4 regions of the uncultured Bacillus sp. genome follow, and region 2 is predicted to be linked to each of the others. Evidence: predicted binding sites of a transcription regulator. Region 2 holds the regulator's gene; each other region holds the start of a gene.

Region 1 (7,488 bases), on a different contig from region 2:
AAGTCGGAAAAGTTCGATAATCTTCCGCATTCTATCTACTCTTTAACACAGGTTCTGTATAAACAAAAAAATGATGCCGAAGCGCAAAAACAGTATCGTGAAGGATTGGAAATCGCCCGTCAATACAGTGATGAATTATTCGTGGAGCTTTTTCAATTTTTACATGCGTTATACGGAAAAAACATTGACACAGAATCAGTCTCACACACCTTTCAATTTCTTGAAGAACATATGCTGTATCCTTATATTGAAGAGCTGGCGCATGATGCTGCCCAATTCTATATAGAAAATGGACAGCCCGAAAAAGCACTTTCATTTTATGAGAAAATGGTGCACGCACAAAAACAAATCCAGAGAGGAGATTGTTTATATGAAATCTAAATGGATGTCAGGTTTGTTGCTCGTTGCGATCGGGTTTAGCTTTACTCAGGTGATGGTCCATGCAGGAGAAACAGCAGACACAGAGGGGAAAACATTCCACATTGCGGCACGCAATCAAACATGATGATGACAAAAAAGACCCTCAGGGGTCTTTTTTATTTCAGCTTCCATTCTTTTATGGTCAGCATAGAAGATCCGCTTGTCACCAGAGGATCTGCATGTCCGATTTCCTCCGCTTCTTCCAGTGAACCTGCTTCGATGACGTAGGCTCCGCCTGTGGCATCGCTGAATGGCCCGAACAGTTTTAAGCGCTTTTCTGCCTGTAAGCGATCCAAAAATTCATAGTGGCCGGCTACATGTTTCTGTTTGAATTGATCTGTTCTCGTTGTCAGCATTAAGTACGTATTCATCTTATCCCCCTCCTATCGAACTTCAGTTTAACACAATTATCCATAAACCGGTGACGGATGATATGAGCTTTTCGTCCTACGAATGCCACCTATTTATGAAAAAATAAAAAGGAGAGATGATAGGTGAGCATTCAAGTGAAGAAAAATTTAGTTTCTGAAGCAAAATACGCGCTGAAGTGCCCCAATGCAATGTCCGCTGAATATATTACCATTCACAACACGGCAAACGATGCGTCAGCGGCTAATGAAATCAGCTATATGATTGGGAACACCAGCTCGACAAGCTTTCACTTTGCGGTGGATGATAAAGAGGTGATTCAGGGTCTGCCGCTAAACCGAAACGCCTGGCACACGGGTGACGGCACAAACGGTACAGGAAACCGCAAATCAATCGGCGTTGAGATTTGCTACAGCAAATCGGGAGGGCCAAAATATGAGGCGGCCGAAGCCTTGGCGATTTCTTTCGTCGCTCAGCTTTTGAAAGAGCGCGGCTGGGGAATAGACCGGGTGAGAAAGCATCAGGACTGGAGCGGAAAGTACTGCCCACATCGTATTTTATCAGAGGGGCGCTGGGATCAAGTGAAGGCGGCAATTGAAAAGGAATTAAACGGAGTCGTGTCAGCGAAAAAGGCTTCAGCCTCTTCTTCGGCGTCTGAATACCATGTGAAAAAAGGCGATACACTGTCGGGGATTGCCGCATCACATGGTGTCAGTGTGAAAACGCTGCAAAGCATAAATCATATCACCAACCCTGATCACATCAAAGTCGGACAGGTGATTAAACTGTCTCAGGCGGCAACTTCTTCTAAAAGCCATGCCGCGTCTTCCTATCCGCTCCCATCGGGAGTGATCAAAGTGACAAGCCCGCTAACGAAAGGGACAAACGTAAAGCAGGTGCAGACTGCTTTAGCTGCCCTTTATTTTTACCCTGATAAAGGAGCAAAAAATCACGGCGTTGACGGCGTTTATGGCCCGAAAACAGCAAATGCCGTGAAACGTTTTCAGTCTGTCAGCGGATTAACGGCAGATGGCATTTACGGTCCGAAAACGAAAGCGAAAATAGAGGAAAAGCTGTAATCAATAAACGGAAGCTGCCAAGCTTCCGTTTTTTTCTTACATACAAACTGCGGCAAGAACCTTTTGAATATCATAAATGCTTTCGTCTTTTTTAAACTGCTTTGAGACAGCGGGAAGTTCTGCGCCGGAGATCCAAATTTTCAACTCTGAATCAAGGTCAAAGCGGCCGGCAGTCTCCACGCTGAATCTAGAAATGCTTTTGTACGGAATCGATTGAAATTCCGTTTTCTTTCCTGTGATTCCCTGCTTATCTACAAGAATAAGCCGCTTGTCAGTAAAGACAATTAAATCGCGAACCAATTTAAACGCGGCATCGACATTCTCACCATCGAGTAAAATATGACCTAGCTCTTCTTTCACCGCAGCCGTTGACAGAGTTGACGCATTGCCAAGTAATCCATCAATAAATCCCATGATATACCTCCTAATACGTATTCTATCAAATCATACTATAAAAAAGGTTTTCATACATAGGTGAGTAGAGTAAACTGGTGCTGACTGGTAAAGGAGAGCATTCAAAATGAAAGATATGTATGACAACTTTGCAGCCCTTTCTGCTTCTGAATCGGAGTACCGGATTATTTATGAGGAGAAAAAAGAAAGTGAGTTTATCGTCCTCGGTCCCCACGGCGGCAGAATTGAGCCTGGCGTCAGTGAGCTGGTGCGGGCATTTTCCGATCAATGTTCCATTTACTTGTTCGAAGGTGTGAAGCAGCGAAACAACCGTTCCTTGCACCTGACATGCACTCGTTTTGACGAGCCGCTGGCTTTAGAAAAAGTGAATGCCCACCATTACGCATTAGCATTTCATGGGTATCATGATCCAAAAACTCCGCATACATTGGTCGGAGGCGCGGACCGTAAAAAAGCCAAGCGCATTTGTGAGCAGCTGAATGAAGCGGGCTTTAGCGCCGAGCTCACCAGTGAGAAAGACCGGTTGGCAGGTGTCCATCCGAAAAATATTGTCAATCGGACGAAGAGGGAAATGGGACTGCAATTGGAAGTAAGCACGGCACAGCGAAAGGCGTTATTCCGCAATTTTGGCTGCCGTGAAGAAAGTTACACACAAAACGATCTGTTTTATCGATATGTGGAAGCCGTTAAGCTTGGCTTTTATGAATAGATATAACGGGACCTGCACGATCGGCCTATTCCTTCATACGCTGGGGGTGTGCGAAAGTGTAGGGAGGAATGAATATGTTTTATCATATTAAAGAGCTTCAATATCAAGCAAAGCCAGCACGTCCCGATCCTGTTTATGCAAAAAAGCTTCAGGAAATACTGGGCGGCCAATTCGGTGAGATCAGTGTCATGATGCAATATTTGTTTCAAGGCTTTAACTGCAGGGCGGACGCCAAATATAAAGATTTGTTATGTGACGTAGGTACTGAAGAGATTGCACACGTAGAAATGTTGGCGACGATGATTTCCAGGCTTCTGGATAATGCACCAGCCGATGTACAGGAGGATGCTTATAAAAGCAACCCCGCCATTGCAGCAGTGATGTCAGGAATGAATCCTCAGCATGCGATTGTGTCCGGTTTGGGTGCAATGCCAGCAGATAGTGAGGGCTATCCATGGAATGCAAAATACATTATTGCAAGCGGGAATTTGCTGGCGGATTTCCGCGCAAATTTAAATGCGGAATCACAAGGGCGCCTTCAGGTGACCCGGCTGTATGCGATGACCGATGATCCTGGAGTAAGGGATATGCTGTCATTTTTGATTGCAAGGGATACTTATCATCAAAATATGTGGTATGCGGCCATTAAAGAGCTGGAAGAAAGAGAACGGGATATTGTCGTTCCAACGACATTCCCGCGTGAGCTCGAAAAGCGGGAAGTGGCCTATGACCTGTTTAACTTCTCCAGAGGGGATGAAAGCTCACAAGGCAGATGGGCTCATGGTGAAGCTTTTGACGGCCGGGGCGAGTTCAGGTATATTCCCGCTCCGATTGCGTTCGGGCCTGCGCCTCACCTTAAACCGGCGCCTATGTGGGTGCATAATACAGTTCCCCCAATGTCAAAATGTTAGTTTTTCTGCCGGGCTGAGGATTTATATTCCCAGCCCGTGTTTGATCAGCTATATTTGCCGATATGATATAACGCTTTTTCTTCAGCGACCTGCAAGTGCTGCTGATCGTCTTCCTCGTACACATTTGGCCGCTTGTGTGATAATAAGTAAGCGAGCCGCTTCTGAAATTGAATACCTGCTTTACGCCGTTCAAACATTTCAAGCCTTTTTTCAGCAAATTCCTTTGTTACTCGGAATACCCCCGCGATTGTGGCAAGCGCCTGGCTTCTCCATTGCGGCAGTTCCATCTGCAACAGCATAAAGGTTGGCACACAGAAGTGGTACATAAATTGATTCGCCTGAAATTCCTGCAGTTCCCTGAAGAGCTTGTTCATTTGAAAATGATTGCCTGCGTGCTTTAACACGTGGCACAGTTCATGGCCAAAATCCTCCCATTGCTCTTCTCGTGATTTTCTTTGATTCAATACGATACTGTACATGCCATCGTATTTAACCATCATGCTCCCCATATCCTCAAAATGAACCCAAATATCCAGATCCTTTGCGATTTTCAGCATGTCAATGTGATGGGGGGAGGTGATGCCCAGCCGGCTGTATAAATTTTTTACGTATTCCTCCAGATGTGATAAGTAATCGCCCAATTGAATACTCCCTTTCGAACGTGTGTTCTGTTTTTAGCGAGAAAGAAAAGCCCTAATAGGACTGGAAAGTGTGTTGAAATCTTTCCCTTTTCTTAAAAAAATAAACACTTTTTTCTTTATATCGGTCTATTTTTCATATGTTTTAGAGAACAGAGAAATATTTATTTATTTTTCGGTTTCCGGTTTTTCTCTTTTTCTTTTAAATAGTTGATAAATTCAATGGCTTGCTGTTTGCTTTCTGGGGAAAAATCCTGCATATCACGGTATGCTACCTGCAAGTCGGGATCTGAGAACATATCGTCATCGGATTTTTTGTCTTTCCCTGTTAATAAGTAATCAGTCGTTACTTGAAAGTAATCAGCCAGCTTTTGGAGTGTGTCGTAATCAGGTTCGCTTCGCCCGTTTTCATAGTGGGAATATCGTGCCCGCGACACACCGATATGAGATGCGATTTCTTCCTGTGTCCTTTTCCCTCTGAGACTCTTCAATCTGCTGCCTATCATACTATGACCTCTCTTTTTTAAACTCCCTAAGTTACTAATGATTATAGATACAATCTGTATCAAAATAAAGTTATGATAAAAAAAGTATCAAAAATAACTTGATGATACAGTTTGTATCGTTTATACTTGGTAACAGTTGATACGAAAAGTATCAAAACAGATCAGGAGAGTGATATCACATGTATCCCATCCAAATTGTTTTTAGTGAAAATCCCATAGATCAGCGCCATCTCGGACAATCTGGCGGCACCATTTCGTTTACGGCATGCGGACTTCCGGTGTTCCACTTTGAAACGCAAGAACAGTTTCAAACATACATGATGTTAAAAGGAGAAGCGGCATACAATGAAAACCGATAAAAGCTATCCTTTTCCTACGTATTCAGGGTTATTGAATTCAGAACATTATGACAAAATTGGTCCGGCGCTATGGCTGTTTCTCTGGTTCATCAGCGCAACAACAAAAGAAATTAAAAAAGACGGCGTAAGCTGGGGAATCGTACTCGGTCATAAGCCGTTAAAAGCGAGAGAAATGGCGGCTGTTTTCGGGGTGAGTGAGAAAACCGTCAGAAGATGGCTGGAACTTCTCGAAACCCATGAGTACATAAAAGCTGTCCGCGCGCCATACGGACTGATGATTTCTGTAAAGCATTCCAAAAAATTCAGCTTCAGATCGGACAAAACTGCACACCGGAGCATAAAGGAACGGCCATTTTCGCCGCAGGCACCGGACACAGACGTCCGCTCAGATAAAGATAAAACAAATATAAATACTGCTGCTGATGATGCAGTGGATCACATTGCGAAGCGGTTTACACAATTACGTTCGGCTCAAGAAGGACGCACCGTGTATCCTTCCTCCAGAGATTATCAAGCCATCGCCCGTATTGTCGCCATCGGTGTTCCTGTAACACAAACAATCAAATGGCTTGAGGAATGCTTTCAAGCCTTTGAAAACCGGCGAACCGCCGCTTCAGAAACAATCAAGGCCTTTCGCTACTGCTCAAAATTCATTGAAGACCGATTTTTAGCGCAGCAGGCCAAAAACAATACCGCAATTCAACATGAAAGGATGGAAAGACATGACAAAACGAACAATCGAGCAAATTTTAGAGGAGCTGCGAAGAGGGAGACGTCCATTACTGGCGGACAAACCGGCCGAATCAGACGCAAGCCGGTATGATTGCCCGCGATGCAAGGATCAGGGAGGCTATCTCATCCGGCAGAACGGCCTGGAAGTCTGGACAATGTGCAGCTGCATGGCAGAACGGAAAGTGAAGCGGCTGCTCGGTGCCAGCGAGATTACTCACGCCTTCAGACAGCTGGGCTTCAGAGAATTCCGCACGCAGGGAAAGCCGCAGGCCATAAAAGACGCGTTTGAATGCGCAAAAGAGTATGTGGCCGATTATGAACAAATCAAGGAGAGCCGGAAAAACAGCATTGCCCTTTTAGGACAGCCCGGATCAGGGAAAACGCACCTTTTGACCGCTGTTGCCAATGAATTAATGAGAACACGCCATGTGCCGGTCATTTATTTTCCGTTCGTGGAAGGCTTTACCGATCTAAAAAATGACTTTGACCTTTTGGAAGCGAAGCTGAGCCGGATGAAGCAGGCAGATGTACTGTTCATAGATGATCTGTTTAAACCGGTTAATGGCAAACCGCGCGCCACAGATTGGCAATTAGAGCAAATGTATTCGGTACTTAACTACCGCTACTTAAATCATAAACCAATTTTGCTTTCGAGCGAGCTGACGATTGAAACACTTGTACGGGTCGATGAAGCGCTCGGCACGAGAATCTACGAAATGTGCAGCGACTATTTAGTGATTATCAAAGGAGCAGCGTACGAGCTGAATCATAGATTGGAGGGTGTCAGATAATGTGCAAGCTTTGTCAAACAAAGAAAGTCATTGTGGAGCCTACCGAAATTGGAGCCGTTTTTCATCCATGTCCGAACTGCCGGTCCGGCACTGATTTAACGCCGGTTATTCGAAAGCTGGAGCAAATGTTGACAGCGGAAAAAGCGAGGCAGAATGTCCATGATTAAACAGCTGACTGCTCTAATTGCTTTGCTGTTTCGGGCGAAGCGAACAGAAAAAAACATTGAACAATGGTATAAGGATGACGGGAAGTGAAAGTGTTGGCAAAAACAAAACAAGCAGAGAAAAGCCCGGCGCCGTGGCGTGCTGTCCCGTGCGGGGATACGAAACCGATCTATATTTATTCAGCGTACAGTGAAGAAGAAAAAGAAAGATTCCCATATTCAAACGGCCGGCTGATCGCCGCTGTATTTGACCTCAGCTCTTATTCGCAAAGAAGCAATGCCGCTTTGATGGCGGCTGCGCCTGAACTGCTGGAAGCGTCTAAAGCAGCTCTTGATTTTCTGAAAGGGAATTCTGTTCATTCAAAGGAGCGCATTATTCAGCTATTAGAAAAAGCC
Region 2 (7,488 bases):
ATTTGGACTTAGAGGCGGAGTAGATGAAACCGGCCAAAGTATCCCTGCTCCGCCGTTTGCTCCATTCCTTGAAGCATGTTGATTGTAACATAGCCAAACGTTTTCCATCAACTCTTAAAATTGTAAAAATATTGTTTATTTTTATGGTATTTACTCCGATTTCTTCAATATATGCTGAAGATGTATATCAGAATTTTGAGGAATTAAAAAACAATGAAGATCCTTCTGATTACGGCATTGTTACGAAAGAAACCGGCAGCCCTCTTCTTGTTTTAGCCATTCACGGAGGAGGTATTGAAGGCGGGACAAGTGAAATAGCGAGAGAGCTCAGCAAAGAGTACTCGTTGTATTTATTTGAAGGCTTAAAATCGTCAGGAAACTCAGTGCTGCATCTTACGAGCACGCATTTTGATGAGCCTCGGGCCCTGAAAATGACGGGAAGTCATGAATATGTCATTTCATTGCACGGATATGCAGAAGAAGATCAGCAGATCGAAGTCGGCGGTACAGATCGCGTAAGAGCGGCAGATTTAGTTGAAAAACTGCAAAATGCCGGTTTTCCTGCTGTATTGCTCGGTATGGATCATCCGCATGCAGGCGTAAGTCCGAATAACATCGCAAATAAATCAAAAACAGGTTTGAGTATCCAGTTAGAAATGAGCACAGGTTTTAGAAAATCTTTGTTCGGCGTTTTTTCTTTAAAAAGCAGATCTGTTACTCAAAATGAGAGGTTTTATGATTTTACAGAAGTGATGTCCCGTTTTATCAATAATAGCTACTGAAAAATAGGAGGCGCTAAGCCTCCTATTCCTCATGCTTCTCATTCGTAACGTCAGGAAACAGCTCATCTGCGGCTTCTGTTTGATACTGTAGAGTGTTATCCCTGGCTGACAGTTCATTTCGGAAGGTTTCATCCAGCACATTTTTTAGCAGATACCGATGAAAAAAGTATTCAAAAACAGTAAGACAGGCAGCGGAAAGTAGAGCAGCTGCAAACGGTGGGAAATCATTTCTTGTTTGGGTTAAAACAAAGACCCAAAGAATAACGAATGAAAGCCCAAAGTCAGCTAATGAAGCTGTAATATTGTTTGTGCGGGGAAGGACGAGCATGTCACCGGATAGATAGGAAACAAAACCTAGGAAAAGTGCAATAAACATCACACTTAAAAAGGGCGCGTGATAGACTCTGTCCAAAATCACATATAAAAGGGCGAGAGTGAAAGCAACCTTTGAAGCAAGAGCAATGATATGTTTCATTTGACCACCTAAATTGTTATTTTTGAAGAAAACCCTTAGCTGTAAACAAATTATCAAAAACATAAGTAATTCAATTCGACAGTCATTATTGTAAACAATCCGATGTTGTTTACACTGGTATTTTTTGCTGACTGCATGAAACTTTTTTGGGAAAAAGTCGTACATATGGATGATCAGCTTTCAAGGGGGAATGATTTGTGAAGATAAAAGGAATCAATCACTTATTATTTTCAGTTTCTCATCTGTATACATCAATTGATTTTTATCAAAAAGTGTTTGATGCCAAGCTTCTGGTTAAGGGAAAAACAACAGCATATTTTGATTTAAATGGCATCTGGCTTGCGCTTAATGAAGAACCTGGCATTCCGAGAAATGACATTATGGCGTCTTACACCCATATTGCATTTACTATTGAAGATCATGAGTTTGAGGAAATGTCAGCAAGATTAAAAAGGCTTCATGTCAATATTCTGCCTGGCAGAGAACGAGATGAACGCGATCGAAAATCAATTTATTTTACCGATCCAGACGGTCACAAATTTGAATTTCATACAGGAACCCTTCAAGACAGGCTTCGTTATTATAAACAGGATAAAACACATATGGATTTTTATGATTGAACGACCTCTTGATATTACACAGAACATATACATAAATCTTATGTAAGGTTAAAATATGGTAAAGGAGGGATGTGATTGAAAATAAAAATCTTAGGCTTAACAGCAGTTTTGATGTGTTTTTTTGGCAATGCCAGTCCCCATGCGTCAGCTTTAGATTTTGATCACAAAACAGACTTTATTTTAAATGACAGCACAAAATCGTTTGTTCTGGAAAATATCAGTGATGTTCCGGCGATCGACTATATTTTAGGCTATCAGTTTACGATCTTGGGAGCCAATACTTGTTCAGTTGAGATTAAACTTCAGCGAATGAGGCTTACGGGAGAATATACCACACTGAGCACGAAGCAATTCAGCGGCAGCTGGTTTGATTTTAGTGCTCAGGATAAGGTTTCTATCGATCCATTTCACCGATACCGTATATTTGCAGAAGAACACTCAGAAAACTGCACAAGTGTTCGGGTAAAGGGCAGTTATGGTATACAGTATTTACATTTTGATTGAAGCTCACGTTGATCAAGAAAAGTGAGCTGTTTTTTTAGAAATGTTGAACCAACTATACTGTGTACTAAATTTTCATTAAATTTCAATTGCCGCGCTCCTTAAATAACATGAAGCTGCATCATTCCACGACCTAAGAAAATGAAACATTTTTAAGGAGATAACGTCTAATGTGTTAAACGGACAATATTTTTATAAAAGTTTCCTGAAGGAAAGAAAATTTCTTGACTTCAACAATTGTTTGGTGGATAATTATGGTGTAAACATGATGTTCTTTTTCCTCCTATTCAGGCTCGCACCCAAAAGTCAGGGCGAGCCTGCTTTTTTGTACAATAAACCCCCTCTCCGTAAAGGAAGAGGGGGTTATTTCATGCATTTGATAGATCAATAGGTTAATGGACGGTTCTGAACACGCCAATCACTTTCCCTAGAATGCTGACATTCTGCAAGATGATAGGTTCCATCGTTGGGTTTTCAGGCTGTAAGCGAATGTGAGTATCCTCTTTATAGAAACGTTTTACCGTAGCTTCATCATCTTCTGTCATCGCAACTACAATTTCCCCGTTGTTCGCTATATTTTGCTGTTTAACGATGACATAATCCTTATCGAGAATACCAGCATCAATCATACTGTCTCCCATTATCTCCAGCATAAATACATGCTCGTCCGGAGGAACCATACGGTCAGGAAGCGGAAAATATTCTTCAATATTTTCTACTGCTGTAATAGGAGATCCCGCCGTGACTTTCCCGATGACCGGTACATTAACGACCTGACTTTGCGGAATGTCTACTTCTTCATCAAGTATTTCTATTGCTCTAGGTTTTGTCGGATCCCGTCTGATCAGCCCTTTTGTTTCCAAACGGGCCAAATGGCCGTGGACAGTTGAACTGGACGCAAGCCCAACAGCCTCTCCGATTTCTCTCACGGAAGGCGGATATCCTTTTGATTTAACCTCTGCTTTAATAAAACGGAGGATATCAAGTTGCCTTTTTGATAGCTTCGTCATTTTTCGCACCTCAAAACGTCGATTTTAAGAAGATTATAGCATGATTTTCCTTACAGTACAAACATAGGTTCGAAAAAACAATTGACAGAAACGTTTGTTCGTATATACTGAAATTATAAAAAAGCGAACAAACATTCCTGTTGGAGGTTATGGTCATGAGTAAAGAATCTATTATTTTTGTCGGTCTATTCTCAGTGATTTTGAGCGCGGTTATCCTTTTGCTGTCATATACAAGCAGCGGTCAGGAGCTTAATCAGTATGCTAAAATAAAAGTCCAGCAAGGCGACACACTTTGGTCAATTGCTGATCAGGTAGCAGATACAAAAAAGATAAACAAAAACGATTTTATTGAATGGGTAGCTGATAAAAATCATCTGCAGACGTCTGATATCCAGCCGGGAGATGAGTTGGTGATTCCATTGAAAAAGAAGCATCAGGATGCATATGAATTGGCAACTGTAAGATAGAGAGGAAAGATAGAAAAAATGAAAGCACTCATATATGCCCGCGTAAGCACAAATAAAGAACAGCAGGAAACATCATTAAAGCGGCAGATGGAGGAGCTAACGGCCATTGCAGCCGAGAACGGCATGGAAGTCGTCAAAGTAATTTCTGAAAAAGCCAGCGGATATGAAATTGATCGGGACGGTGTATTTGAGCTGCTTGATGAGATCAAGAATTCGGGAATCGATGTTATTTTGGTTCAGGATGAGACTAGGCTCGGCCGGGGAAATGCAAAAATCGCCCTGCTCCATTGTATCTACAGAGAAGGTGTGCAAGTCTATACAACGGCTCACAGAGGTGAACTGGAGTTATCGGAGGCTGACTCGATGGTGCTGGAGATCGTCAGCATAGTGGAAGAGTATCAGCGAAAAATTCACAACATGAAAATCAAGCGGGGAATGAAGCGTGCAGTAAAAAACGGTTTTAAACCGCAAAAAAACCTGAAAAACCAACATGAAAACAGCGGAAAAGAAAGAATAGAGGTCCCAATCTCAGAGATCGTCCGCCTAAGAGCGAATAAACTGACGTTCGCAGAAATTGCGGCAACGCTAAGAGGGTTTGGCTATGATGTGTCTAAAGCGACCGTCCACCGGCGGTATCAGGAATACATAGAGAATGATGAGACAGCCGAGTGAATCAGTTGTAAAACTCTTTTTGATCTAGTACTATATAGACAAAATGCAATAAAGGAGTTTAACATGATTTCAAACGCTAAAATTGCCAGAATTAATGAACTTGCTGCTAAAGCCAAAGCTGGCGTTATGACAGAAGAGGAAAAAGCCGAACAGCAAAGGCTCCGTCAAGAGTACTTGAAAGGTTTTCGCTCTTCTATGAAAAACACGTTAAAAAGTGTGAAAATCATTGACCCAGAAGGCAATGATGTAACACCAGAAAAGCTAAAAAAAGAACAAAGAAATAACAAACTTCACTAATATGAGAGGAATACGGAAATATCGTATTCCTCTTTTGCATATACTATGAGCAAAACTCTTATGTGACAAAATTCAACAAGTTTCTCTCGAATTTAAGCTGAAACAGTTGAGAAAAAGTCGTCAGACATTTATGATGTAAGGGTACAACACATAAGGAAGGGGATTTTTATGGATACAATTGAAAAGAAATCAGTTGCTACCATTCGCACACTCTCAATAGACGCTATTGAAAAAGCAAATTCTGGTCACCCAGGGATGCCAATGGGGGCCGCTCCAATGGCATACACGCTGTGGACAAAATTTATGAACGTTAGTCCGGCAAACCCTGGCTGGTTTAACCGTGACCGTTTTGTTTTATCTGCTGGACACGGGTCAGCACTTTTATACAGCATGCTTCATTTAAGCGGATTTGATCTTAGCATCGAAGATCTTAAGGGATTCCGCCAGTGGGGCAGCAAAACACCTGGACATCCGGAATTCGGGCATACTGCCGGTGTGGATGCGACAACTGGTCCGCTCGGGCAAGGAATTGCCATGGCGGTCGGAATGGCTATCGCTGAACGCCATTTAGCGGAAACATACAACCGCGATTCATTTAACGTAGTCGATCATTATACATACAGTATTTGCGGTGATGGTGATTTAATGGAAGGCATTTCTTCTGAAGCCGCTTCACTCGCAGGCCATCTTCAGCTTGGCCGTCTGATCGTATTATACGATTCTAATGACATCTCTCTCGATGGAGATCTCGACCGTTCATTCTCTGAAAACGCGAAACAGCGTTTTGAAGCAATGAATTGGGAAGTTCTTTATGTTGAGGATGGAAACAACATCGAAGAATTAACAGCAGCTATCGAAAAAGCACGCCAAAATGAAAAGAAACCTACATTAATTGAAGTGAAAACGACAATCGGTTTCGGTTCACCTAACCGTGCCGGCACATCCGGTGTTCACGGTGCTCCGCTTGGTAAAGAGGAAAGCAAGTTAACAAAAGAAGCTTACGCGTGGACGTATGAAGAAGATTTCTACGTACCGTCAGAAGTATATGAGCATTTTGCTGCAGCGGTTAAAGAATCAGGAGAGAAAAAAGAACAAGAATGGAATGCTCAATTCGCTAAATATAAAGAAGTTTATCCTGAACTTGCTGAACAGCTTGAGCTGGCAATCAAAGGAGAGCTTCCGAAGGACTGGGATCAAGAGGTTCCTGTTTATGAAAAAGGAAGCAGCCTGGCATCCCGCGCCTCTTCCGGTGAAGTTCTCAACGGACTTGCGAAAAAAATTCCATTCTTTGTCGGAGGATCTGCTGACCTAGCGGGATCAAACAAAACGACAATTAAAAATGCCGGTGATTTTACAGCGGTTGATTACTCAGGCAAAAACTTCTGGTTCGGTGTTCGTGAATTTGCGATGGGTGCAGCCTTAAATGGTATGGCGCTCCATGGCGGACTGCGTGTATTCGGCGGAACTTTCTTTGTCTTCTCTGATTACCTGCGTCCGGCGATTCGCCTTGCAGCGTTAATGGGTCTTCCTGTCACTTATGTCTTCACACATGACAGTATTGCGGTAGGTGAAGATGGCCCGACGCACGAGCCTGTTGAACAGCTTGCTTCACTCCGTGCGATGCCTAACCTTTCCTTGATCCGTCCTGCAGATGGAAATGAGACAGCGGCAGCATGGAAGCTTGCAGTGCAAAGCACTGACCAGCCAACAGCGCTAGTATTGACACGCCAAAACCTTCCTACGATTGACCAAACAGCTGAAGAAGCATTGGCAGGAGTAGAAAAAGGTGCATATGTCGTTTCTAAATCTAAAAACGAAACACCTGACGCTCTTCTTATCGCTTCAGGCTCTGAAGTAGGTCTTGCGATTGAAGCACAAGCTGAATTGGCAAAAGAAAATATCGATGTTTCTGTTGTCAGCATGCCTTCAATGGACCGTTTCGATAAACAATCTGTTGAATACAAAAACACTGTCCTTCCTGCAGATGTGAAAAAACGCCTTGCGATTGAGATGGGCGCATCATTTGGATGGGGCAAATACACAGGGCTTGAAGGAGACGTGCTCGGCATAGACCGATTCGGTGCATCTGCTCCTGGCGAAACCGTCATCAATGAATACGGCTTCTCAGTTCCAAACGTAGTGAACCGAGTTAAAGCATTAATCAATAAGTAAAAGTCTTTTAAAGAGGATGAGTCAAATCATCCTCTTTTTCTTGTTTATCCGACAAAAATAGTATTGGCTGTTTAACAGTAATAGACAATTCTTTCTTTTCTTCTTTTGTATAATAGAGAGCAAATGAAATGCTGCTGGAAAAGGGGATGAAAAGATGGAACGTCACTACTATACGTACCTGATAAAAGAGGAGTTTGCCAATCACTATTTCGGGCGGGAATCGGTTATGTTTGAGCTGTTTCAAGACTATCATTGGACAAGCCTGACAAAGCAGCAGTATGAAATGACAGAGAAACAGATTCAATATATTACACAGCCAATCCCGATTTTACATATGCATCAGCGGTTAAAAATGAATTTAAACAATACGGATTACAGGCAGCTGGATTATATTTATAGATTAGCTTTGCCGAAAGCAAAAGGCCACGCGACGTTTATGATGAAGGAGCACATGATAGAATTAGTGGCTTCTGGGGATTACGAGGCAGAAAC
Region 3 (7,488 bases), on a different contig from region 2:
GAAGCTGTAATGCCGTCAGAGATTTTCGTCAGGCCATCATTTGCACTCTTCACGCCCCCGGCAAGCTGCTGCAGGCTTTCTGTCAGCGTTCCGGCTTGTGCTTGCTGGCCTGAGAGCTGCTGATTCGCTTGTTCAAGTCCGGTTTGAATCTGTCCAAGCTGTCCGCTGATTGCCGTAAGCTGCTGCACAGTCTGTGCAGTATTGCCGGTTTGGGAAATCTGTTTGCTCACGAGCTGCAGCTGCTGATTGATTTTGCCCAATCCGTCTGCCGCATCGCCCAGTGAACCGCCGGACCTGCTATTTGAGGCTGAGCCGGTTTGCCCCGCCATTTGATTCAACCCGTTTTCTATATCCGTTAAACCGCTTTGGACATCAGCGATTCCTTTTACCGTCTTATCCAGTCCGTCTGAAACCGAGCCTAGCTGTTTATCAATATATAAATCTTTGATTTTTTCACCAGTCGGCTGCGTGATGGTCATGACAGAGTCAACATGTTCGACTTTCTCGATCGCTTTGCTGATATTTCCGAGATAAGGGATTGTATCAGCTGTTGTAAGATCTTTGTCTCCTTTCACGACAACATTGATCGGGAACGCTTTCCCTTCACCGAATCCATCCTTGATGGCTTCGAGAGCTTTTACTGATTTATAATCACTGCTGATTTCCGCAGTCGAATCAAATGAAATCTGGTCATCATAGGTCAAAATGAACGGTAGCGTGATAATCACCGTGATGACAATAAACAGAAACGGACGCACAACAGAATGCCTGCCGAGAAACGCCCATAATTTGTTGTCACTGTGCGACAGCACTTTCTTAGAAGGCCAAAATAATTTTTCACCCAACGTTACCATAAATAATGGAAGCAGTGTATAGAGGATGACCATTAAGATCCCTACACCGACTGCGACTCCTACTGCAGATTGGAAAATCGCAAACTTTGCAAATCCTAAGGCGGAAAATCCGATCAATACCGCAAATCCGCTGATAAATAAGGTTTTTCCCCCTGTACGGTAAGCGATAAGCGCCGCTTCTTTTTTGTCATGCCCGTTTGCTAACTCTTCACGGAATCGGGTAAGAAGCAGAATGCAGTAATCTGTTCCGATCCCGAACAGGATGGCGACTAAGAAGGTTTGCGTAAACGTCGAGATAGGAAAATCAACATTGTACACAAGGATGCCCAGTATGGATTGACTGATCAGATAAGAGAAACCGACAACTACAATCGGGATAAAAGGCGTCACAACAGATCGAAACACGATCAGCAGTAAACCGATGATCAAGCAGACTGTGATCACTTCCGTTTTCTTGAGCCCTTCCTCTGAGCTGTGAGCGAAATCCTGATTGATGAGAGAGGCTCCCGTAATATATGCAGTCAAATCATCAGGAACGATTTTATAAATGTCATCCGCGATTTTTTCCGCTTTTTTATCAGAACCTGTAATCGTGACAGGAATAAGAAGCGTTTTCTTGTCTTTTGAAATCAATTGGTCTTTGACTTCTTTTTCCGCTGTCAGTGGAGACGTTACTTCTTCTACACCGTCGATCTTTTTGACTTTATCGATCATTTTCCGGAGCTGATCCTCTGTTTCTTTCTTCAAAGCGTGATCTAATGTAAAGACGATACTGATCGAATTATTGTCTTCTCCCGCTTGTTTTAAAATGGCATTTGCTCTTTCTGAAACAGCATCTGCAGGAAGCTGGGCCTGCCCCTTTTGATTGGCCAGCTCCGTTAAGTTCGGAGAAAACAAACTCAAAACGACGGTAAGTGCTAATATAACCGCTGCAATTGCCCACTTGAATTTGATGATTGCTCTCATTCTGCAGAATCTCCTCCTTTAAATTTGCTTTTTAGAATGGTGAATATCTCTATGATAGAATTTAAGTGTTTCTCATCTATATCATCGATCAACTCTTTGAGAGCGTTAAAAATGGCTGAATCTAATTCTTCCAGTATGGTTTCACCGCTGGTTGTGATGTTAATAAGCTTAGAGCGCTTATCACTTTTCGCCGGACAGTCATCCCATTCAACCAATCTCTTATCGAGCAGCTTTTTCAGTCTGTTAGAAATCGCGCTTTTATGGACATTTTGATACATGGCTAGGCTGCCGGGAGAGGTTGGCCCCTTGACTTTTAAAATTTTTAACAAGTCTGCCTGTTCCCTTGAGATATTCTTGAAGACATCCTGATTAATTTCATGATGCACAAACTCTGTCCCTTCAAGTAATACTTCCACAAACAGGTTTATCGCCTGACATAGCTTTTGTTCATTCAACATCTTCCCCTCCTCATTATAGTTTACCCCTCTAAACTTTATGATCAATGTCAAATAGTTTATTCCCCTAAACTATATCTGTCAACAAATTTTATTTATGAACATCTAAAAGAGAACGCTCGTTCGTGTATAATAGACATCAGAAACACGAAAGGGGAAAATGAACATGTCAGATTTTTCATTAACATTGTATGAATATAACGTCTGGGCCAATCAGCAAATATTCAACCGATTAAAAGAGCTTCCAAAAGAGGTGTACCGCCAAGAGATTCAAAGCGTGTTTCCGTCGATATCCCATGTGTTGTCTCATGTTTATCTTTCTGATCTCGGCTGGATTGAAGTGTTTTCCGGCAAAAGCATGACCGATGCTTTGATGTTAGCTGAACAGCTCAAAGAACAGACAGAGGCAAAAGAAATGGAGGAAATGGAAGCCCTGTTTCTGACGTTATCCGAGCGCTATACATTATTTTTACAGCAAAAAGAACAGCTCAATAAGCCCCTCCAGATTAAAAACCCCTCAGGCGGAATCATGAAAACGACTGTTTCTGAGCTGGTTCCCCACGTTGTCAATCACGGGACATATCACCGCGGCAATATCACAGCAATGCTGCGGCAGACAGGATACGCATCTGCTCCGACAGATTATGGGCTCTACCTGTACATGAAAAAAACTGAAATGGCATAAAAGAAAGCGGCTCCTAAATTGAGCCGCTTTTTTTATGATGGAACGTTCAAAAACATTAAAATTTCTTTTCATATTTTCTGTATAGTAAAAAAGATATAAATTTTAGTGTTATAATAATCATTAAAAATATATTGCTGACTCAATAAACAATTTTTCAATGGAGGAACACACAAAGTGACAGACGACATGACGAAAGACAATATAAATCAGCAAAAATTGGAGAGAGGCTTGAAAAACAGGCACATCCAGCTCATCGCCATCGGCGGAGCCATTGGAACGGGCTTATTTCTCGGCTCCGGAAAATCGATTCATTTTGCTGGACCGTCTATTCTATTTGCTTACATGATCACAGGGATCATTTGCTTTTTAATTATGAGATCTCTGGGTGAACTGCTGTTATCGAATTTGAACTATCACTCTTTTGTTGATTTTGTACAAGACTATTTAGGCGATATGGCAGCTTTTATCACCGGCTGGACCTATTGGTTCTGCTGGATTTCGATTGCAATGGCTGATCTGACAGCCGTCGGGCTCTACACTCAATATTGGCTCCCGGGTGTGCCGCAATGGGTGCCCGGCTTAATCGCTCTGATTATATTACTGATTATGAACTTGGCAACCGTCAAGCTTTTTGGAGAATTAGAATTTTGGTTTGCGTTAATTAAAGTCATTGCCATTTTGGCACTGATCGTCATTGGCCTTGTAATGATTTTTAAAGGTTTCTCCACAAGCTCTGGGGTCTCCAGTTTCACAAATCTCTGGAGCCACGGAGGCATGTTCCCGAATGGCATGCACGGGTTTATCCTATCGTTCCAGATGGTTGTGTTTGCCTTTGTCGGCATTGAGCTGGTCGGACTGACAGCCGGTGAAACAGAAAACCCTGAAAAAGTAATCCCTAAGGCGATCAACAATATCCCTGTCCGGGTGTTGCTTTTCTATATCGGTGCTCTTCTCGTGATTATGAGCATCTATCCTTGGAATGTCATCAATCCCAGCGAAAGCCCATTCGTACAGGTGTTTGTCGCAGTTGGCATCGTCGGGGCAGCAAGCATTATCAACTTTGTTGTGTTGACATCCGCTGCTTCAGCATGCAACAGCGCTGTATTCAGTACAAGCCGTATGGTCTATTCTCTGGCGAAAGATAACAATGCGCCTGAATCAATGGCAAAACTGACTCCGCGTAAAGTACCTAGAAATGCGTTGTTCTTTTCAGCTATCGTAATTTTAATCGGTGTTACGTTAAACTACATCATGCCAGAAGGCGTATTCACCCTGATCACAAGCATTTCAACCGTCTGCTTTATCTATATTTGGGGTATTACAGTCATCTGCCATATGAAATACCGTAAAACAAGACCTGAATTAGCAAAAACAAACAAGTTTAAGCTTCCGCTTTATCCGTTTACAAATTACCTGATTCTTGCGTTCTTGGCGTTTATCCTGGTTGTGCTGGCATTGGCTCAGGATACTCGCGTTTCCTTATTTGTCACGCCGGTTTGGTTTATTTTGCTGATTGTGATTTATAAAGTGAGAAAAGCGAAGCATCAATAAGATTCGCAGCTCCTGCCTCAGAAATAAGAGCAGGAGCTTTTTTGATGAAAAAAACGACAAATGCCCTTTGCTTTTGAATTTGAAGTTATGCTATAGTGTGTGTAATCAAAACAAGAAGGGATGATGGGTGGACAATGATTAACTAATCTTATTTTTACCGTTTGAAATCAATATTTCAAATCAGAAAAAATAGGATTAGTCTGCCCATTTTCTATATATACGACATTGCTATTTATGAATAATAGCTTATTTGATCATGCACAGGCGCGGCTAATCCTTCCAACACATTTGGGAGGATTTTTTTATTCTCCCTTTAAAGCGAGGGATATGAATGAAAGAGATCGTAACATTAACAAATGTCAGCTATGAAGTAAAGGATATGACTGTTTTTAAAAACGTAAATGCCAGTGTTCAGCAGGGAGATATCATTGGGATTATCGGCAAAAACGGCGCTGGGAAATCTACGCTGCTGCACCTCATACACAATGACTTAGCTCCTGCACAGGGACAAATCCTTAGGCAGGATTTAAAAATGACGTTGGTTGAACAGGAAACCGCGTCGTATTCCTTTGAGGAACAGACGCCTGCCGAAAAGAAATTACTGGAGAAATGGCGTGTGCCCGTTCGGGATTTCCAACAGTTAAGCGGTGGTGAAAAACTGAAGGCACGGCTGGCGAAGGGACTATCAGAGGATGCAGACCTTTTACTATTAGATGAACCGACAAACCACCTTGATGAAGAAAGCTTGCAGTTTCTCATTCAACAGCTGAAAAGTTATAGAGGAACTGTGATTCTTGTTTCTCACGACCGTTATTTTTTAGACAAAGCCGCAACAAAAATATGGTCGCTTGAAGCCCAAACCCTGATTGAATTCAAAGGAAATTACTCTGGGTATATGAAGTACCGAGAAAAGAAAAGACTCGCCCAGCAGCGTGAATATGAAAAGCAGCAAAAAATGGTTGAACGGATTGAAGCACAAATGAATGAGCTTGCTTCATGGTCGGAAAAAGCCCACGCTCAATCGACGAAAAAGGAAGGGTTTAAAGAATATCACCGTGTAAAAGCGAAGCGTACGGATGCCCAGATTAAATCCAAGCGGAAGCGGCTTGAACAAGAACTGGAAAAAGCAAAGGCGGAACCCGTTGAGCCGGAATATACTGTCCGCTTTTCAATTGATACAACAAAAAAAACAGGAAAACGTTTTTTAGAAGTTCAACATGTAACGAAGGCCTTTGGCGAAAGAACACTGTTTAAAAACGCACATTTTACAATTCAGCACGGCGAAAAGGTTGCGATCATAGGCTCCAATGGCAGCGGAAAAACAACATTACTGAAAATCATTCTGGGACAGGAAACGGCTGAAGGAAGTGTGTGGGTGTCGCCGTCCGCAAATATCGGCTATTTAACGCAGGAGGTGTTTGATTTACCTTTAGAACAAACACCGGAAGAGTTATTTGAGAATGAAACATACAAAGCAAGAGGGCACGTTCAAAATCTGATGAGGCACTTAGGTTTTACAGCTTCCCAATGGACTGAGCCAATCAAGCATATGAGTATGGGTGAACGTGTAAAGGTCAAGCTGATGGCATATATTCTGGAGGAGAAAGACGTGCTGATTTTAGATGAGCCGACAAACCATCTCGACCTGCCGTCACGCGAACAGCTGGAAGAAACACTGTCACACTATAGCGGCACATTGCTGGCGGTTTCACATGACCGATACTTTCTTGAAAAAACAACAAACAGCAAACTCGTCATCTCGGACAATGGCATCGAAAAGCAATTGGTTGACGTTCCATCAGAAAGAAATGACCGGGAGGAGCTTCGTTTAAAGCTTGAAACAGAAAGACAAGAAGTGCTGGGCAAGCTCAGTTTTATGACGCCGAATGATAAAGGGTACAAGGAGCTTGATCAGGCATTCAATGAGCTTACGAAACGAATGAAAGAGCTGGATCAATAGCATGCAAGAGATACCAAGGGCTGTTCGCCCTTGGTATTTTTCAAGTTTACGCCTTCAGCCCTCGCCAAAAAATATCGAAGGAAATCTCTAAAGATCGCTCAAATGATTGTTTATTCTCGTAAACAAGCTGAATGTTCAACCCGTCAAAAAGAGTGATGAAGGCTATCGCACACTTCTCGGGCGGACAGGTGATGCCCGATTCTTTAAAAACAAGTGCAACCCGGCTTTTCAAAGCATGCAGAAACATCAGGTACTGGGCTGAAATAAAATCACTTACTTCAGCAGGAGCCTTAAACGACATCGCCTGCAAAAAGGCTACATTGGGCATAGCATGAAAGCGCACCTGCGTTTCTTTTAAAAAATCATATATAAGATTCTTGGCTGGCATATGCTTTCGGGATTCAAAAAAATCATTGATAAACGCTACTTCTTCTTCAACAATCTCGGGGTATACTTCCATCAGCAGATCCTTTTTTGACGAGAAATGGTAGGACAGAGATTGTTTGCGAATTCCCAATTCTTTTGCGATATGCGCCATTTTGACTCCCTCGTAGCCAAGTTCATTAAATTGGCGAACGGCTGTGCGTTTTATATTCTCACGGGTCACTGTGCTGCCCTCCCCACATTATTTCATCCGTTTTCTCTTGGAACAGATAAATAAAATATATAATAAAAGAAACAACAGGTACACCAAAACGGAAGCGATATAAAGCTCCTGATAAGAATAAATCGTTGCCACCACACCTAATAACAATGAGCCTCCGCCAATTCCCATATCAAAAAAATTAAAGAATGTTCCCATAGCATCCTCATGTTCATGTTCATCTACAAGATTGATACACCATGTTTGGATAGCCGGGAATATTGAGCCGAATCCAAATCCGTAACATATCGCCGCAGTAAAAAACATTGCATTGGTTTGGGCAATATATAATATTGAAAGGCCTACGATTGAAAATATTGAGGCTGGGATAAGGATCCCTGCCGCTCCGAATCGGTCAAATATTTTCCCGGAGA
Region 4 (7,488 bases), on a different contig from region 2:
TTTCCGTTACAATCTTTGTAAGGGTTTTAACCTTCAGAGAGTCAGGTGTAAACAGTGAAAAATAAAGAGCTTAATTTACATACTTTATATACAAAACACAATCGTGAGTCTTGGTCTGGCTTTGGGGGACATTTGTCGATTGCTGTTTCTGAAGAAGAGGCAAAAGCCGTGGAAGGGCTGAATGATTATCTATCTGTTGAAGAAGTGGAAACGATTTATATTCCGCTTGTTCGCCTGCTTCACTTGCATGTTAAGTCTGCAGCCGAACGCAATAAGCATGTCAATGGTTTTTTAAAGCACCCTCATTCGGCCAAAATTCCGTTTATTATCGGCATCGCCGGCAGTGTGGCAGTCGGAAAAAGCACGACGGCGCGGATATTGCAGAAGCTGCTTTCGCGTTTGCCGGATCGCCCTAAAGTGAGCCTTATCACGACAGATGGTTTTTTATTTCCTACAGCCGAGCTGAAAAAGAAAAATATGATGTCACGAAAAGGGTTTCCTGAAAGCTACGACGTAAAGGCGCTGCTCGAATTTTTGAATGACTTAAAATCAGGAAAAGACAGAGTAAAGGCCCCGGTATATTCCCATCTAACCTATGACCGCGAGGAAGGTGTGTTCGAGGTTGTAGACCAGGCCGATATTGTGATTATTGAAGGCATTAATGTTCTTCAGTCACCCACCTTGGAGGATGACCGGAAAAATCCGCGTATTTTTGTTTCCGATTTCTTTGATTTTTCGATTTATGTGGATGCGGACGAAAGCCGGATTTTCACTTGGTATTTAGAGCGTTTTCGTCTGCTTCGGGAAACAGCTTTTCAAAATCCAGATTCTTATTTTCATAAATTTAAAGACTTGTCTGATCAGGAGGCTGATGAGATGGCAGCATCGATTTGGGAGAGTGTCAACCGGCCGAACTTATATGAAAATATTTTGCCGACTAAATTCAGGTCAGATCTCATTTTGCGTAAGGGAGACGGGCATAAGGTTGAAGAAGTGCTGGTAAGGCGGGTATGATATCGTGCATCATATCGAACTGTATGTGTCTGATTTGGAAGCGTCTCGACGTTTTTGGGGATGGTTCTTAAAAGAACTTGGCTATAAAGAGTATCAAAAATGGAGCTCAGGCATGAGTTGGAAGAAGGATTGTTTTTACCTTGTGATCGTGCAGGCGAAAGAGCAGTTTCTAGAGCCGGAATACCACAGATGCCGTGTTGGGCTGAACCATCTCGCATTTCATGCTGAATCCAAGCTTCAAGTCGACCTGATGACCGAAAAATTGATGGCAAAAGGCTATCGTGTGTTGTACCGAGACCGGCATCCTTTTGCCGGAGGAGACGGGCATTATGCAGTCTATTGTGAGGATCCGGACCGGATTAAGGTAGAGCTGGTTGCCCCAAGCGGTTAATTGTGATCTTCGGATAGGCTGTTAAGCTTTTTCTCAATGTGATCCAGCTGCGCTTTTCGATTCTCGCATACTTGAAGCTTGTAACAGCTGCAAAGATGACAGCGGTAAACACAATAAATACGAAAAGCTGAAACATCATATCGCCTATATTCATGTTCATCACCTCGTTGTTGCGGGAGAGATTGGTTCTCTCCCGTTTTTTTATTTAAAGCGGCTTTTCCAGCCTGGTTTGGTGTTTTGTGATTCCCATTTTCATCTGCCGATAGGCGAACGCTAAAAATGGCAGGCCGAGCAGGGTGATGCCGCTCAGAACAGAAAAAATAAAAATCGGCCGGCCAGCGCCAAATAGGTCTATACATATACCCCCGATCCAGGGGCCGATGACGTTTCCGAGTTGTGAAAAACCGATTGCCCCGAAATAAGTGCCTTTTAATCCTGGTTTTGCAATCTGGTCTACAAACAAATCCATCATAGAGAATAAAAGCACTTCGCCGATTGTAAATGTGACCACAATCATCACAAGTGACGAAACACCGTGTGATATGGTGAAAATGGCCATGCTGATACTAACCATCACATTACCGAGCATCAGGGAGCAAAGCGGCGAAAAACGTTTTGCGAAATGGACGATGGGAAATTGCGTCGCCAACACAACGATTGCGTTTAATGTCAGCATCAACCCATACAGCTTCGTTCCATTGCCGATCAAGGGGTTCTGCGCCATATACTGCGGGAATGTCGAACTGAATTGTGAGTAGCCGAAGGTGCATAGCGTAATGCCGACCAAAGCCATTGTAAAAAGATGATCCTTTTGCGTCACCATAAACGCTTCCCGCACGCTCATATTTCGGGGGTGGTCTGATGCTGACGATGATGGATGTTTTTTAAATTGGATGGCAAGCATGAGTCCGTATAGTCCGTAAATGACTGCAGGCACCAAAAAGGGTGCGGTCGATTGCGATGAGCCGAAATACAGGCCGAGCACCGGTCCGAAGACAACGCCGATATTAATAGCTGCATAGCGTAAATTAAAAACAAGCAGTCTCGTTTTTTCTTCTGTCATATCAGACAGCAAGGCCTTTGAAGCAGGCTCGAACAGTGATTTGCAAAGACCGTTTAATGCGTTTACCACAAAAAACATCCAGAGATGAGATGCCGCCGCAAATCCTGCAAATACTAGCATCCAGCCGAAAATGGACACTAGCATCATGTTTTTTCTGCCGAATTTGTCCGAGATATATCCGCCGTAAAAGCTGGCAAGGATGCCGACTGATGAGCTTGCGGCGATAACCAGCCCTGCATAGGAAGCAGATGCGCCTTGGACGGCTGTTAAATAAATGGCTAAAAAAGGAATGCTCATCGATGTTGCCATTCTGCCGAAAATGGTTCCGATTATAATTGTCCAGCTGATGGGGTGGATATCTTTCCATTTCTTCATGAATCATATTCTCTCCTGTATGTAAGAATCTTTTTCTATCATATATGAAAAAATTCCCTTCTCCAATGGAAAATTCGAAATGTTTTGTTATTGACATTTACTATAAAACATGTCTGGATTGCAATATACCATGTGGGGAGGATGGACGGGGCTGACGGAGTTTCCATCGTTGGCATTGAGGTTAAAGCATTCGGAAGGAAAATGACGATATGTCCGGCGCTTATGTCTGTGGTGAAAGCACAATATTAATTGATGCTGGAATGCCGGGGCATTTTAAAGCGATTCGGCAGAACATGGAAGCAAACGGACGGCCGTTGGCAGTGATTTTGACCCACCAGGATGTGGATCAAGTTTCGGAGATGCTCAGTGATGCCGGACATAGGTTAAAATTTAAGCTGAAAACCGACATTAGCCGCAGAACAGAAGAAGCGGCCGTGTCTCTTCTGAATGAAAATAAAGTGTATGACACGCTTGAGAATAGACAGTTTTGAGGGGCTTTACGTTTCTGGCCTGCGATTAAGAGAACAGCCCTTGGTTTGTGACATAGTCATAAATGATATCTTCTATATGCGCATGCAGATCCTCATCGGGTTCTTCATTCCGTCTTTCTTCTAAGGCTGCTTTCAGGCTTTGTTTTTCATACGGGCTTAACGGATCTATGGCAACATTTCTGCCGTATTGACGCAGTGCCTGTCCCATCATTTTTTCGACAAATTTCTCCATCATGACTCTCCTATCTTTATGTTTCGCTTTTATTCTACTAAATGTTTTTCTTCTCTCAAACCCTTGGATCATATTTTCTGTCAGACAAGAATCATTTACCAGTATAAATCGAACATACTTTCGCATATAATAGAAAAACGAACATAAGTTCTTTTTAGAGGTGTGTATGATGAAAGAAAAAGTGATTTTTCTCGTTGACATGCAATCGTTTTATGCATCTGTAGAGAAAGCGGAAAATCCACATTTGAAAAATAGGCCCGTCATTGTTTCGGGTGACCCTGAAAAAAGGGGCGGAGTCGTATTGGCTGCCTGCCCGTTGGCGAAACAAAAGGGTGTGGTGAATGCTTCACGGCTGTGGGAGGCGCAGGAAAAGTGCCCTGAAGCTGTTGTGCTCCGGCCCCGTATGCAGCGGTATATTGATGTATCACTGCAAATTACGGCCATTTTAGAGGAATATACAGACCTTGTAGAGCCGTATTCCATCGATGAACAGTTCATGGACATTACAGGCAGCCAGAAGCTGTTTGGGACGCCGGAAGAGATCGCACAAAGCATTCAGGGCAGAATCATGCGGGAGATCGGTGTTTATGCGCGGGTCGGAATCGGTCCTAATAAAGCGCTAGCCAAAATCGCGTGCGACAATTTTGCCAAAAAGAATAAGAACGGTATTTTTACCTTAACGAAAGAAAATATGAAAACCGAAATGTGGCCGCTTCCGGTGGGCAGCATGTTTGGTGTTGGGAGCCGCATGAAGCATCATTTAAACCGGATGGGCATCAGTACGATCGGCGGGCTCGCGGCTTTTCCGCTCGATCTTTTAAAAAAGAAATGGGGCATTAACGGCCACGTGCTGTGGATGACGGCGAACGGGATCGACTATTCTCCTGTGTCAACTTCATCTCTGGACGGACAAAAGGCGATTGGCCATGGAATGACTCTCCCGAAAGACTACGAACACTTTGATAAAGAAATCAAGATCGTACTGCTGGAGCTGAGTGAAGAAGTGTGCAGGCGAAGCCGAAACGCCGGAGTAATGGGACAGACGGTGTCAGTGAGCTGCCGGGGTGCTGATTTTGATTGGCCAACGGGCTTCAACCGCCAAGTGAAGCTGGCGGAGCCGACGAATTCTACCCAGGATGTATATGAGGCTGTATGCCGGCTGTTTCTTACGTTTTGGGACGGGAAGCCTGTCCGCCGCCTCGGGGTCAATCTGTCTCAGCTCTCATCTGATGACATATGGCAGCTCAATTTATTTCAGGATTATGCAAAGAAAATGAGCCTTGGCTATGTGATGGACGGCATTAAAAGCCGGTTCGGCGATACAGCCATCATCAGGGCGGCGTCACTGACAGCGGCAGGCCAGGCATTTGAACGTGCGGCTAAAATAGGAGGGCACTATAAATGAATGACCATTTAAAAAGAGGCAACATGCTGTGGGAAGGGAGCAGGATGTTTCTGCCGGAACATAAACAAAGCCTGCTTGAGAGAAAACGCCATAAACAGAAGCTGCAAAAGCCGATCCTTGATCCTGATAAGCTGGAGGAAATGAATCAAACGCTTTGCGCCGCGATGGAGTTTGCTCAGAATGTCACTGTCAGCTGCTTTCAGGACGGTGAAATTGTCCGCTGTACCGGGAAAATCTGCCGGTATGAAGAGTTTGAAAAAACAGTATGGATAAAAGGAGACGAGGATCAGCTTTATAAGCTGAAACTTAATCAGGTGCTTGATATTGTGCTGTAACGTTTCTCCCTCCTGCATTGGAGGGAGAAATATGTGTAAAAATATCAAACATTGTTCCCACGGCAATCTGGAAACGTATGATACAGGAAAGAAGGCATTTACAATTCCAGTCAGGCAAAATATAATTTTTATATTGTGAGAAAAAAGAGCTGACATTCGTTTTGCCAGACGGAGGGAGATCAAATCGTAATGGATATTCGAACAATCACGTCTTCAGATTATGAAATGGTAACGTCTGTAATGAATGAATGGTGGGGCGGCAGACAGCTGAAAGAAAAATTGCCGAGACTATTTTTTGAGCATTTTCAGGACACAAGCTTTATTACATCTGAACATAGCAGCATGACCGGATTTTTAATCGGGTTTCAATCGCAATCAGATCCTGAAACGGCATACATCCATTTTTCCGGTGTGCATCCAGATTTCAGAAAAATGCAAATTGGAAAACAATTATACGATGTCTTTATTGAAACGGTAAAACAAAGAGGCTGCACGCGGGTAAAGTGCGTCACTTCACCGGTGAATAAGGTATCAATCGCGTATCACACCAAATTGGGATTTGACATTGAAAAGGGCACCAAAACGGTAAATGGCATCTCAGTGTTTGCAAACTATGATGGCCCCGGCCAAGATAAGGTACTGTTTGTCAAAAACATATGAGGGGGAAATATGATGGATTTTTTATCAAAAACACCTGAGCCACCTTACTATGCAGTCATTTTTTCATCTGTCAAAAGCGAAAATGACACAGGATATGGAGAAACAGCGGAGCGGATGGTATCGCTTGCGGCGGATCAGCCGGGATTTTTAGGCGTCGAAAGCATTCGTGAAGCGGATGGAAGGGGCATAACGGTTTCTTACTGGGACAGTATCGCCGCCATTAACCACTGGAAGCATCACACTGAACATCAAGCGGCAAAAGAAAAAGGAAAAAGCGTTTGGTACGAGTTGTATGCAGTCCGCATCGCAAAAGTCGAGAGGCAGCGGCTGTTTTCAGGAGAAGAGAAATGATTGAATTTCTTGAGCATAAGGGAGACATCACAGCGCGTGAGATTATTGCCGTGCAGCAGCCCGCCTACATAAAAGAAGCGGAGCTTATCGGTTTTGACGGTATTCCTGCCTTACAAGAGAAGGCGAAGGATATTCAAGCATCTCATGAACAGTTTGTGGGATATCGGAAAGACGGCAAACTGATCGGTGTCATTTCATATGAGATAAACATGCATCATCTCACCATTTGCAGGCTTGTGGTGCATCCCGACGGTTTCAGAAAAGGGATTGGACGAGCACTTCTGCAATTTGTCATTGATCAAAACGAAGACGCTGAGAAAATCGAAGTAGTCACAGCCGAGAAAAATACACCAGCCGAGTCGCTCTATACACAGGCGGGATTTCAAAAGGCAGAAACCGTCAAAGCCGCGGAGGGTCTATTGCTGTCTGTTTTTCATTTGTATCCGCAACGAAAAGTTGAAGTTGTTCTCTACAACGAAAAATGGGCAGAATGTTTTGATGAAGAAAAAGAACGGCTGAAGCTTGTGTTCGGACCGGAGATCATTGCTGTTCATCATATTGGAAGCACATCAATCCCGAACATGGCAGCAAAGCCAATCATTGATATATTAATTGAAGTCAGAAGCATTGAAGCGATGAGCCAATATGATACACAAATGAAGGCTATCGGTTATACACCGAAAGGGGAAAACGGCATAGCTGGCAGACGTTATTTCCAAAAGGGCGGAAATAAACGCACCCATCATGTCCATATGTACGAAAAGGGAAACCCTGCTATTGAAAGGCACCTGTTATTCAGAGATTATCTCAGAGCTCATCCACAAATAGCGGAAGAATATGCCCTTCTCAAAAAACAGCTGGCTGCCCAGCATCCGGACTGCATCAATCAGTACATACAAGGGAAAGATGATTGGATCAAGACTGCAGAAGAACATGCAAAGCGGTGGAAAGAAGGCAGAAACAATGCGAATGGAAGCGTTGTATGCTACAATTGCGAAAATGATGAAAACGGGGGTCTCACCTTATGAACATACATGTGACAGATGCAGCAAAACAGGCACTGCAGCAGGCATTTGACGCCAACCCGGGAAAAAAAGCCCAGCTTCGTTACGATGCAGAAGGATGCGGCTGTGCGGTAAGCGGTGTACCGACAATCTGGCTGGCTGAAGAA

The links. Region 2 encodes LexA, which represses DNA repair genes until DNA is damaged. Its sites were predicted from a motif close to CGAACATATGTTCG; they were not measured.
Region 1: the regulator LexA is predicted to act here: its motif matches at 4,559-4,572, upstream of Q5C82_RS05805 (ImmA/IrrE family metallo-endopeptidase).
Region 3: the regulator LexA is predicted to act here: its motif matches at 2,388-2,401, upstream of dinB (damage-inducible protein DinB).
Region 4: the regulator LexA is predicted to act here: its motif matches at 3,676-3,689, upstream of Q5C82_RS10940 (DNA polymerase IV).

What each region holds. Positions count from the first base shown of each region.
Region 1 is NZ_CATYRA010000003.1:12,335-19,822, reverse strand. It holds gene rapA (response regulator aspartate phosphatase RapA) at 1-381, shown strand, start outside; gene phrA (phosphatase RapA inhibitor PhrA) at 371-505, shown strand; gene Q5C82_RS05830 (YciI family protein) at 537-791, opposite strand; gene Q5C82_RS05825 (N-acetylmuramoyl-L-alanine amidase) at 915-1,868, shown strand; gene Q5C82_RS05820 (PH domain-containing protein) at 1,905-2,282, opposite strand; gene Q5C82_RS05815 (poly-gamma-glutamate hydrolase family protein) at 2,389-2,991, shown strand; gene Q5C82_RS05810 (manganese catalase family protein) at 3,066-3,902, shown strand; gene Q5C82_RS05805 (ImmA/IrrE family metallo-endopeptidase) at 3,947-4,543, opposite strand; gene xre (HTH-type transcriptional regulator Xre) at 4,705-5,046, opposite strand; gene Q5C82_RS05795 (hypothetical protein) at 5,226-5,405, shown strand; gene Q5C82_RS05790 (hypothetical protein) at 5,392-6,228, shown strand; gene Q5C82_RS05785 (ATP-binding protein) at 6,128-6,928, shown strand; gene Q5C82_RS05780 (hypothetical protein) at 6,928-7,095, shown strand; gene Q5C82_RS05775 (hypothetical protein) at 7,180-7,488, shown strand, end outside.
Region 2 is NZ_CATYRA010000002.1:239,873-247,360, forward strand. It holds gene Q5C82_RS04740 (poly-gamma-glutamate hydrolase family protein) at 24-782, shown strand; gene Q5C82_RS04745 (YndM family protein) at 805-1,257, opposite strand; gene fosB (metallothiol transferase FosB) at 1,455-1,877, shown strand; gene Q5C82_RS04755 (hypothetical protein) at 1,953-2,381, shown strand; gene lexA (transcriptional repressor LexA) at 2,771-3,388, opposite strand; gene yneA (cell division suppressor protein YneA) at 3,538-3,855, shown strand; gene Q5C82_RS04770 (recombinase family protein) at 3,874-4,527, shown strand; gene Q5C82_RS04775 (DUF896 domain-containing protein) at 4,591-4,824, shown strand; gene tkt (transketolase) at 4,993-6,996, shown strand; gene sirA (sporulation inhibitor of replication protein SirA) at 7,151-7,488, shown strand, end outside.
Region 3 is NZ_CATYRA010000014.1:63,374-70,861, reverse strand. It holds gene Q5C82_RS18730 (MMPL family transporter) at 1-1,820, opposite strand, end outside; gene Q5C82_RS18725 (MarR family transcriptional regulator) at 1,817-2,275, opposite strand; gene dinB (damage-inducible protein DinB) at 2,442-2,960, shown strand; gene Q5C82_RS18715 (amino acid permease) at 3,135-4,511, shown strand; gene vmlR (ABC-F type ribosomal protection protein VmlR) at 4,843-6,471, shown strand; gene Q5C82_RS18705 (TetR/AcrR family transcriptional regulator) at 6,518-7,078, opposite strand; gene Q5C82_RS18700 (MFS transporter) at 7,097-7,488, opposite strand, start outside.
Region 4 is NZ_CATYRA010000005.1:278,853-286,340, forward strand. It holds gene coaA (type I pantothenate kinase) at 55-1,014, shown strand; gene Q5C82_RS10915 (VOC family protein) at 1,019-1,405, shown strand; gene Q5C82_RS10920 (hypothetical protein) at 1,374-1,559, opposite strand; gene Q5C82_RS10925 (MFS transporter) at 1,611-2,843, opposite strand; gene Q5C82_RS10930 (MBL fold metallo-hydrolase) at 3,053-3,334, shown strand; gene Q5C82_RS10935 (YqzH family protein) at 3,360-3,566, opposite strand; gene Q5C82_RS10940 (DNA polymerase IV) at 3,733-4,971, shown strand; gene Q5C82_RS10945 (YolD-like family protein) at 4,968-5,306, shown strand; gene Q5C82_RS10950 (GNAT family N-acetyltransferase) at 5,496-5,966, shown strand; gene Q5C82_RS10955 (antibiotic biosynthesis monooxygenase) at 5,976-6,317, shown strand; gene Q5C82_RS10960 (GNAT family N-acetyltransferase) at 6,314-7,345, shown strand; gene Q5C82_RS10965 (iron-sulfur cluster biosynthesis family protein) at 7,342-7,488, shown strand, end outside.